3 regions of the Mucilaginibacter sp. PAMB04274 genome follow, and region 3 is predicted to be linked to each of the others. Evidence: riboswitches for the same ligand, from Rfam matches in the RefSeq annotation. Region 3 holds a riboswitch; each other region holds the start of a gene.
The links. Region 3 has a riboswitch for S-adenosylmethionine ahead of ABDD95_RS13630 (O-acetylhomoserine aminocarboxypropyltransferase/cysteine synthase). Riboswitches for the same ligand answer to the same signal wherever they lie in the genome.
Positions count from the first base shown of each region.

Region 1: linked by a shared signal. The riboswitch ahead of ABDD95_RS11215 (TlpA disulfide reductase family protein) and the one ahead of ABDD95_RS13630 (O-acetylhomoserine aminocarboxypropyltransferase/cysteine synthase) in region 3 are both predicted to bind S-adenosylmethionine.
Region 2: linked by a shared signal. The riboswitch ahead of metH (methionine synthase) and the one ahead of ABDD95_RS13630 (O-acetylhomoserine aminocarboxypropyltransferase/cysteine synthase) in region 3 are both predicted to bind S-adenosylmethionine.

Region 1 is NZ_CP155081.2:2,660,981-2,664,261, reverse strand. It holds gene ABDD95_RS11220 (Hsp70 family protein) at 1-889, shown strand, start outside; SAM riboswitch class I at 1,225-1,338, shown strand; gene ABDD95_RS11215 (TlpA disulfide reductase family protein) at 1,420-2,034, shown strand; tRNA gene ABDD95_RS11210 (tRNA-Cys) at 2,042-2,113, shown strand; gene ABDD95_RS11205 (transferrin receptor-like dimerization domain-containing protein) at 2,380-3,281, shown strand, end outside.
Region 2 is NZ_CP155081.2:5,167,653-5,170,933, reverse strand. It holds gene metH (methionine synthase) at 1-1,493, opposite strand, end outside; SAM riboswitch class I at 1,644-1,758, opposite strand; gene ABDD95_RS22360 (Bax inhibitor-1/YccA family protein) at 1,872-2,597, opposite strand; gene ABDD95_RS22355 (hypothetical protein) at 2,670-3,236, opposite strand.
Region 3 is NZ_CP155081.2:3,235,138-3,238,418, reverse strand. It holds gene ABDD95_RS13635 (dihydrolipoamide acetyltransferase family protein) at 1-299, shown strand, start outside; SAM riboswitch class I at 968-1,083, shown strand; gene ABDD95_RS13630 (O-acetylhomoserine aminocarboxypropyltransferase/cysteine synthase) at 1,349-2,683, shown strand; gene metX (homoserine O-acetyltransferase) at 2,787-3,281, shown strand, end outside.

The DNA of each region.
Region 1 (3,281 bases), 570 kb from region 3:
CTTTGATGATGATAACGTGCAAAAGGATACCCTTGCCCAAACCCGCCTTAGCAAGGCTGCAGAGTTAGCTGGGTTCAGGGAGGTCCGCTTTCAATTTGAGCCGATCGGCGCTGCTTTTGCTTATGAAAGAACTTTGCAAAAAAAGGAAAATGTACTGGTTGCTGACTTAGGTGGAGGTACTACTGATTTTACTTATTTGGTTCTGGATCCAGAGAAAGCGGGTAGCAAAGACAGGAAGAACGACATGATGGCCACGGGTGGTATTTACATAGGAGGTGATAGCTTTGATGCCGCATTTATGTGGGAAAAAGGTACGCCCTATTTTGGCAAGCATACACAATATGAAGCTACCCCGGGCAAGCGGTTAACTGTGCCTAAATCACTTTTTGCCAATATATGCTCGTGGGAGCAAATGAACTTTTTTAATGGCCAGCGAATTAAAAAGGATATTGAAGACTATTATTACTTTTCGGGGAAAGACCGGCAATTCAAAAACCTGATTACGCTTATTGAACACAACTTGGGTTACGCTGTGTTCAGGTGTATTGAGAAAACCAAAATAACACTCTCTAATGCAGACACTGCTCGGTTCGCTTACCATGAAATGGATATTGACATAGAAGAGGATGTTCCACTGTCGGTTTATGAACAAATAATTGCCAAAGACGTAACCCGAATTGCCAACTACCTCGACGAATTTATATCGCACAACAAGATAGAACCCAGCAATGTCGACAGTATTTTTTTAACTGGTGGCACTTCAATGGTTGGGAGTGTTCAAAACATATTCAAAGAAAAGTTTCCTCACGTCAACCTCAATTCGGGCGACAATTTTAAAAGTGTGGCTACAGGTTTGGCTTATAGCGGATATCTATTTGAAGGTGAATGATGATTGAATCATAGCATCCAGTATCATCACGCTTAATTGTAATAAAAGGATAAGTATTAGTAAGGAAGTTTGCACGCATTGCAACAAGTTCCATAATTACCCAGTTGCTAATACAAAGCCTTCACTTACCACAAAAATAGGCTTATTTGGAACCTTTGAAAACTGCCGGCCAATCTTCCCTATGCATATACAATTCGGTATAACTGCGCCTGTATCTGAATAACTTGTACGTTTCTTTGTGTCACATTTATTTCATTTTGAAAATTATCTACTAAATCTATAGACTATGTAAAATATATAGCTATATTTGCAGTGTTAAATAACGTACTTTGATTTACTTATCCAGAAAGACTGAGGGAAAGGCCCTGTGAAGTCTTAGCAACCTATACCACCTCAAAAAGGTAAAAGGTGCTAATTCCTGCTCCTCAAATGAGAGAGAATGATAAGATACAAGTTTTGCTTGTTCATCGCCCATTTACAGTCTCGCTGGTATAAGTATTTGAAATTGAAAGCAATCAACTTATATGATTATGAAAAATTACCTATTACAATCTCTTTCCAAAGCAATGTTTGCAGCTTCTGTAATTGTTGCGGCCGCATTTCAATCAAATGCGCAGACGCAAAGTGCTGCGCAACAATCTTCTACAGTTGCAACAACCGCAAATGCAGACAGAGGATACCTGGTTAAGGTAGGAGACCAGGCGCCCGACAATTTTGAATTAGTGTTAGATAACGGAAAGAAAACCTCCCTGAAGCAGTTACGCGGCAAAGTGGTTGTATTGCAATTTACAGCAAGCTGGTGCAGCGTATGCCGCAGAGAAATGCCGCATTTGGAAACAGACGTGTGGAAGGCTTACCAGAATAAAAACGTAGTGCTTATTGGTGTAGACCGTGACGAACCACTCGAGAAAGTGCAAAAGTTTCGCCAGGATATACAGGTAACCTATCCTTTGGCTTTAGATCCGGGCGCCGATATATTTGGCCGCTTTGCTGATAAAAAAGCTGGTGTTACACGTAATGTAGTCATCGATCAAAGCGGTAAGATAGTTTTTTTGACGAGGCTTTATGACGTAAACGAATTCACGGAAATGGTAAAAGTGATAGACGATTTAGCAAACAAACCTTTGTTAAAGGCATCGCTTTAAAAGCAATGGTGGAGTGGCCGAGCGGTTAGGTAGGGGTCTGCAAAACCTTGTACGGTGGTTCGAATCCATCCTCACACCTCATCATCGGGTTATTAAGTTTTTTTAGGCGCTGTAGGCAACCCGGTGGCATTATTTCAAAGCGCTAAGGCAATTTAAATGTATCTACAATTTTATGAATTTTAATTTTTATTCTAAAACCGGCTCTTTTAAACTAATAGCATGTATCCACTCTCCAAATGATGTTGCTTATACAAGCAACGGTTGCTGTTGATCTCGTCTTATTTATAGAGTAACCTTACCGATCCAGGTTCTCACCCTCTATTTTATTTAAATATAAATTTCTTTATGAAAAAAATAAGGATGCTGGCAGTGTTATGCTTTGCCGGTTATGCTACATCATACGCACAAAATACAAACATTAAGGGCTTTACGGCGGCAGCTGCAACTAAACAACTTCAGGCAGAAAAAGACTTTGATAAGCACATAAGTAATGTGCGTATTGGCCATAACATTAAAGAATTGGCTGCACGTCCTCACCATTTGGGCTCGCCCGGAGGAAAGGCCGTAGCACAAGCCGTTTTACAAAAGTTTAAAGAGTATGGATGGGATGCTCGTATAGAAACGTACCAAGTGTTGTTTCCAACGCCGAAAACGCGATTGCTTGAGCTTACTTATCCTACTCAATATACAGCAAAACTTAAGGAACCGGCTGTTGCCGAGGATGCCACATCAGGGCAGGAAGGGCAGTTGCCCACCTATAATGCCTGGGGAGCCGATGGTGATGTAACCGGCGAATTGGTATATGTGAATTACGGCTTGCCCGATGATTACGAGCAGCTTAACAAACTGGGCATTGATGTAAAAGGAAAAATAGTAATTGCCAAATATGGCCGCTCGTGGAGAGGTATTAAACCAAAAGTAGCTTATGAGCATGGAGCCATTGGCTGTATAATATATTCAGATCCTAAAGACGATGGTTTTTACCAGGGAGAGGTATACCCTAAAGGACCGTTCAAAAATGACCAGACCGTGCAGCGCGGCTCTGTGATGGATATGGTTATTTACCCCGGCGATCCTTTAACGCCGAATGTTGGCGCAACTGCAAAAGCCAAAAGATTAGACAAAAGCGAGGCGCAGACCATTTTAAAGATTCCGGTGTTACCTATTAGTTATGGTGATGCACAACCATTGCTCGCTGCGTTGGGTGGCCCGGTTGCACCGGCAGATTGGCGCGGAGCACTGCCCAT
Region 2 (3,281 bases), 1.9 Mb from region 3:
CGTTTACAAATTTCTATACGGCGTTCATAATTATCGGCCTGCCCTTGCTCATCAAACGCCATTACAACCGTAGCAGCACCGTAGTTTAGTATCTTGCGCGCGTATTCTCTAAACTTGTCTTCACCTTCTTTTAGCGAAATTGAGTTTACAATACCCTTACCCTGCAAGCATTTTAAACCGGCTTCAATAACCGACCATTTAGAGGAGTCGACCATGATGGGCAGCTTGGCAATATCAGGTTCGGAGGCCACCAAATTCAGAAATTTAACCATTACGGCTTCCGAATCAATCATGCCCTCATCCATATTAATGTCAATCACCTGGGCGCCACCTTCTACTTGCTGGCGGGCAACTGTGAGCGCTTCCTCATAGTTTTCGGCCAGTATAAGCTTTGAAAACTTGGGCGAACCGGTAATGTTGGTGCGCTCGCCTACGTTCACAAAGTTGGTTAGAGGCGTTAGGGTAACGGCTTCTAAACCACTGAGGCGCATATAAGGCTCAAGCGTTGGTAGTTGCCGTGGCGTGTATTTAGCTGCCCTTTCGGCAATACATTTAATGTGATCGGGTGTGGTGCCGCAACAGCCGCCTACAATATTAACCAGGCTAGCTTGCATAAAGTCATCAACCTGGTGGGCGGTTTCATGCGGTTGTTCGTCATAAGCGCCAAACTCATTAGGCAAACCCGCATTTGGATAAGCTGAAATATATACATCGGCTTTGTTAGAGAGTTCTTCCAGATATGGGCGCATCTCTCTAGCCCCTAAAGCGCAGTTTAATCCCACCGATAGCAGGTTGGCATGGCGTATGGAGTTCCAGAAAGCCTCCACCGTTTGGCCCGATAGGGTACGGCCAGAGGCATCGGTTATGGTGCCCGAAATCATGATGGGCAGGTTCTTGCCCGATTCCTGTGCATAGCGCTGGGCGGCAAACAGGGCTGCCTTGGCATTCAGCGTGTCAAATATAGTTTCGATTAATAGCAGGTCTGAGCCGCCGTCAACCAAGCCTCTAATCTGATCATAGTAAGCTTCGGCCAAATCGTCGAAAGTAACGGCACGGTAGCCCGGGTCGTTCACGTCGGGTGAAAGGGAAGCGGTGCGGTTGGTAGGGCCGACAGCGCCGGCTACAAAGCGCGGCTTGCCGGGCGTTTGGGTAGTATAATCATCAGCCGCCTCGCGGGCTAAACGGGCACCTTCATAGCTTAGCTCGTAAGCCAGCTCTTCCATATGATAGTCGGCCAGTGATATACGCTGGGTACTAAATGTGTTGGTTTCAATAATATCGGCACCTGCATCCAGGTACTCGCCATGGATAGCTTTAATTACGTCAGGGCGTGTAAGGTTCAGCAGGTCGTTATTGCCCTTTAAATCGGATGGATGATTTTTAAAACGCTCCCCGCGAAAATCCTCCTCCGTTAACTGATAGCGCTGTATCATGGTTCCCATGGCGCCGTCAATTACCAATATGCGTTTCTTTAACTCGTTTTTTATGTCCATATTTTGGATATGAGATGTGAGGCAAGAGATGTGAGATAAAGCGTAGGATTTACTTGCAAACGCATGCAAAATCCTGTCAGTTTCATATCTGATAGCTCAAATCTTATTATATGCTTATATCGAAAAGTCGGTGTATTGGATTTTGACTTTCGCTTATCCGTCTTAAAACCTTTTAGTGAATGGTTTTAAGTAGAATGTAGCACCTTGTAAGTACAGGTTGCTAAGACTTCGCAGGGTCCAGTCCCTCCATCTTTCTCTATAAGCATTGCAAAGTTGCAAAATAGCGTTGTGAATTGCAAATGCCAGTTTTTAAGCAAAATAGCTTTCAAACAACAAGAGCCGCCTTTTGGGCAGCTCTTGTTATATAATTATTTAACGTTATCTGCGGCTGCCAAATATTCTTAATAAGGATAAGAACAGGTTGATGAAATCCATATACAGGGTTAAAGCGCCCATAATGGCCATCTTTTTAGCATCAGCCATACCCAACTCCAAGCCGGCACCTATGCGTTTTAGTTTTTGTACATCATAAGCGGTTAAGCCCACAAACACTGCTACACCAATATAGCTGATGGCTTTGCTTAAGCCCGGACTGGCCAGGAACATGTTTACAACAGAAGCGATGATCATACCTATTAAACCCATAATCATTAATGAGCCAAATTTGGTCAAATCCTGGTTAGTAGTATAACCGGCTACCGCCATAATGCCAAAAACAGCCGAGGCCGTAATGAATACACCTAATACCGACGAAGATGTATAAACCAACAGCACAAAGCTAAGGCTGGTACCCATAAGGGCAGCAAAAACCACAAACAGCAGGGTAAGCACCGGTGCTGATATTTTGTTTAACCCAAATGATATAATCATCACAAAGGCTATAGGAGCAAACATAACGATAGTACCTAAGCCGGTATTACGCATGGTAACAGGATCGCGTAGCAAGTTAGCAAGTTCGGGTTTAAAAGCAAATGCAGCAGCACATAGGGCCGAAATACCCAGCGCTACAAACATCCACATAAACACATTGGCAATAAACCGGCGCGATGAGGCTTGGTCATCCAGCTGAATGACATCCTCGTATTGATAATTCGTATTTTCCATTTTCTTAATTAATCAGGTTAAAGGTATGATAATTATTATTGTACTTGTTAGACAGCCCAAGGGGCTTAAAGTTTAGGTAAGCCTGCGCATTAATTGTTCTTCAACCCGTTTAAAAACCTGCAAAGGTTTTAACGCGCGCCAGCCCAGTTCATCCAGCCCGCCACCAAAGTTGATAAAATAGTCGATGTTGCTTTGCTTAAACTCCCGTATTACATGTTCTCTGAAGTTAATGCCGGCAATCCAGCCGTCTTCCACTTCCTGAAACCACTCCTCGTAATAACAGTCATCAGATGAATGAAAATTCAGGATATTCTCGCCAATAAGTATAAACTTATTGATGCCATTATCCATCATTAACTCCATGATTTCGCGTTTGAGCAACATAATGTCGTTATTGATGGCATCATTCCACTCGCCAATAAATTCTATAATAACGTAGCCGCGATCATAATCGGCATACAGTACTTTTAAATATAATGTATTAGAGCCAAATGAATCCCATTGCGGGTGCAGCAAATAGTTATATATCTGCTTATCAAATTCAAACTCGTTGTACACTGTAGCATAAAAAGGCGAATACTCATCCTCTGCGGCTACATAATCATCCCTCCATTTGTAGTATGGCTCTATTTCGTGCATTTTTTATTCCAATACGCAGATTTCAATATGCAAATTCAAACCTGC
Region 3 (3,281 bases):
AATTACGGCCTGATGATACCGCCGACGGTACTTTCACGGTTACTAACATAGGCATGTTTGGCAATATTATGGGCACCCCCATTATTAACCAACCACAGGTGGCCATACTGGCTATTGGTACCATTAAAAAGAAACCTGCTGTATTGGAAACCCCAACCGGTGATGTAATTGCTATACGCCACATGCTGTATTTATCTATGTCGTATGACCATAGGGTAGTGGATGGCGCTCTAGGTGGTTCTTTCCTGAAGCGTGTAGCCGATTATCTGGAGCATTGGGATTTAAACAGGGAGTTATAAAAACAAGCCAACTTGCGTGCTGCTGTAATGTGTGCTTAATTGCTAGTGAAAGAGTGACGTTTTTTTATCAAGTAGTATTAAAACTACCGGTATCAAAAAGGTTATAAGCCAAACCAGCCAGGCAATTGATCTATTTCTTTTGTTATTAAAGTCACTGTCTTTGAACTCGTTGTATATCCTTTCCGATTTACCATCCTTTAAACAAAAGACATATATGAATCCAAATGACAGGAAAATACTTGTTGCTTCGTAAATAAGGCGGCTTTGATACGAGTATCCGCTAAAAAATTTTATAATCCACGTTAAGGTTAAAAGCAGGCTAAAGATGCTTAGTCCCATCACCAAGGTTGCTCTGAACCAATATGGAGCATCATTCCTGAAGCTCCTTTTAACGAAGTGGTTGTAGAAGGTGAAATAATAAAACCGTATTAACATGATAAATCCAATTATTCTTTCCTGAAGGAATTCTTTCAATGACCAAAGTAATTCATTCCCAATTACATTACTTTGATTGGGAATAAAAATAATAAACATTAAACAACCGCAATTAAATCTTCAGATCTGCGCCTCAATAAATATTTTTAATAATACTTGGTATTTTAAAATATTACGCATTACCTTTGTGCAACGGTTTAAATACCATAATCAAATACCCTCCGTAGGTTTTTGATTTATAAAGAAGCGGCGAGAGATCAGGCTCACTGACCCGCTGGCAACCCTCCGATGAACGGAGAAGGTGCCAATTCCTGTCCCGGTTTGGATATACAGCCGGGGGATATAAGTTAATAGCCATGAAACGATTTAACTGCTACAACACTACTGCTAATTTATTAGTTACCCCAACGGGTACGCCATCAACCTGCAATATAGCCAACGGCTTTATGAGCATGTGTTGCTGTTAGAGGCACAACACGTACGTCATTTCCTGCATTACTTAATGCAATAATGTAACGTGTTTACGCTCAGGCACCGCTATAGTCTGTCCGTACGCCACCTCCGCTTATAGCAAATTCAATAAGTTTTAAGCACAAATCTAAACAGCAACAACCATGTCAACTTCATCTTTAAAATTCGAAACTTTACAGTTACACGCCGGTCAGGAAGCCGACCCTACAACCGGTTCGCGGGCAGTGCCCTTATACCAAACTACCTCATACGTATTCAAAAATGCCGAGCATGGCGCCAACCTGTTTGCCTTAAAAGAATTTGGTAATATCTACTCGCGTATCATGAACCCCACTACAGATGTGTTCGAAAAACGTATAGCAGCATTAGAGGGTGGGGTGGCAGCGTTGGCAACCGCGTCGGGGCAAGCGGCACAATTTTTAGCGCTTAACAACATCTTACAAGCAGGCGATAATTTTGTTACCTCCCCGTTTCTGTATGGCGGCAGTTATAACCAGTTTAAAGTGGCCTTTAAGCGACTTGGCATTGAAGCCCGCTTTGCCAAAGACGACCAGGCCGAAAGCTTTGAGCCATTAATTGACGAGAAAACTAAAGCCATTTACCTGGAAACCATCGGTAACCCAGGCTTTAATGTGCCCGATTTTGACAAGATAGCTGCACTGGCCCGCAAGCACGATTTGCCGCTGATAGTTGACAATACCTTTGGCGCAGGAGGCTACCTTTTTCGCCCAATAGAGCATGGCGCCAATGTGGTGGTGGAAAGCGCTACAAAATGGATTGGTGGCCACGGTACCAGCATTGGCGGTGTAATAGTAGATGGGGGCAACTACAACTGGGGAAACGGCAAGTATCCGCAATTTAGTGAGCCATCAGATGGCTATCACGGTTTAGTTTTTTCTGATGTATTTGGTGTTAACGGTCCGTTTGGCAATATTCAATTCATTATTCGTGCACGGGTAGAAGGGCTGCGAGATTTTGGCGCTTCACAGTCGCCATTTAATTCGTTTTTACTGATACAAGGGCTAGAAACACTTTCATTGCGTGTGCAACGCCATGTTGATAATACACTTGAACTGGCCACCTGGCTGGAGCAGCACCCACAGGTAGCTAAAGTAAATTATCCGGGTTTGGCATCGTCACCCTATCACACATTAGCTAAAAAATACTTAAAAAATGGTTTTGGCGCCGTACTCTCATTTGAGTTGAAAGGCAGCAAAGAGAACGCCGCAAACTTCATTAACAGTTTGCAGCTGGTAAGCCACCTGGCTAACGTGGGCGACGCTAAAACATTGATTATTCAGCCAGCTGCAACCACGCATCAGCAGTTAAGTGATGTGGAGCAGGTTGCTGCCGGTGTTACGCCAACGCTTTTACGCGTAGCCGTTGGCATTGAGCATATAGACGATATAAAAGCCGACTTTGAACAGGCATTTGCGAGCGTAAAGTTGCAAGAGGCTCAGCTGGCCGAACTTAACTAACCGGCAGGCAGCTGAAAATTAATATGCCGCCGCAATAGATTTAATTTGATTAATAGTATGACCGGTACCGCTTGTAAGCCAGGCGGGCCGGTTTAAAATAACAATGAGTATACAGACATACCGATACAACGGCACTTTTGAACTGGAATCAGGAGCGAAACTGGAGAACCTTGAAATAGGCTATCATACTTATGGCCGGTTGAACGAAGCCAAAGATAACGTGGTTTGGGTTTGCCACGCCCTAACCGCCAACTCAGATGTGTTTGACTGGTGGAAAGGTTTGGTAGGCGAGGGTTACTTTTTTAATCCTGACGAACATTTTATCATTTGCGCCAACGTATTGGGATCTGCTTATGGTACTACCAGCCCGTTAAGCATTAACCCGGCTACTGGTCAACCTTACTACCTATCTTTTCCGCAGTATACCACGCGTGATATGGCCAATGTGCACCGCTTACTGGCAGCGCATTTAGGTATTAAAGATATTTGGGTGTTGATAGGTGGCTCATTAGGCGGCCAGCAGGCATTGGAATGGAGCATTATAGAACCTGAACGCATTAAGCAGTTGATTTTAATTGCCACTAATGCTAAACACTCG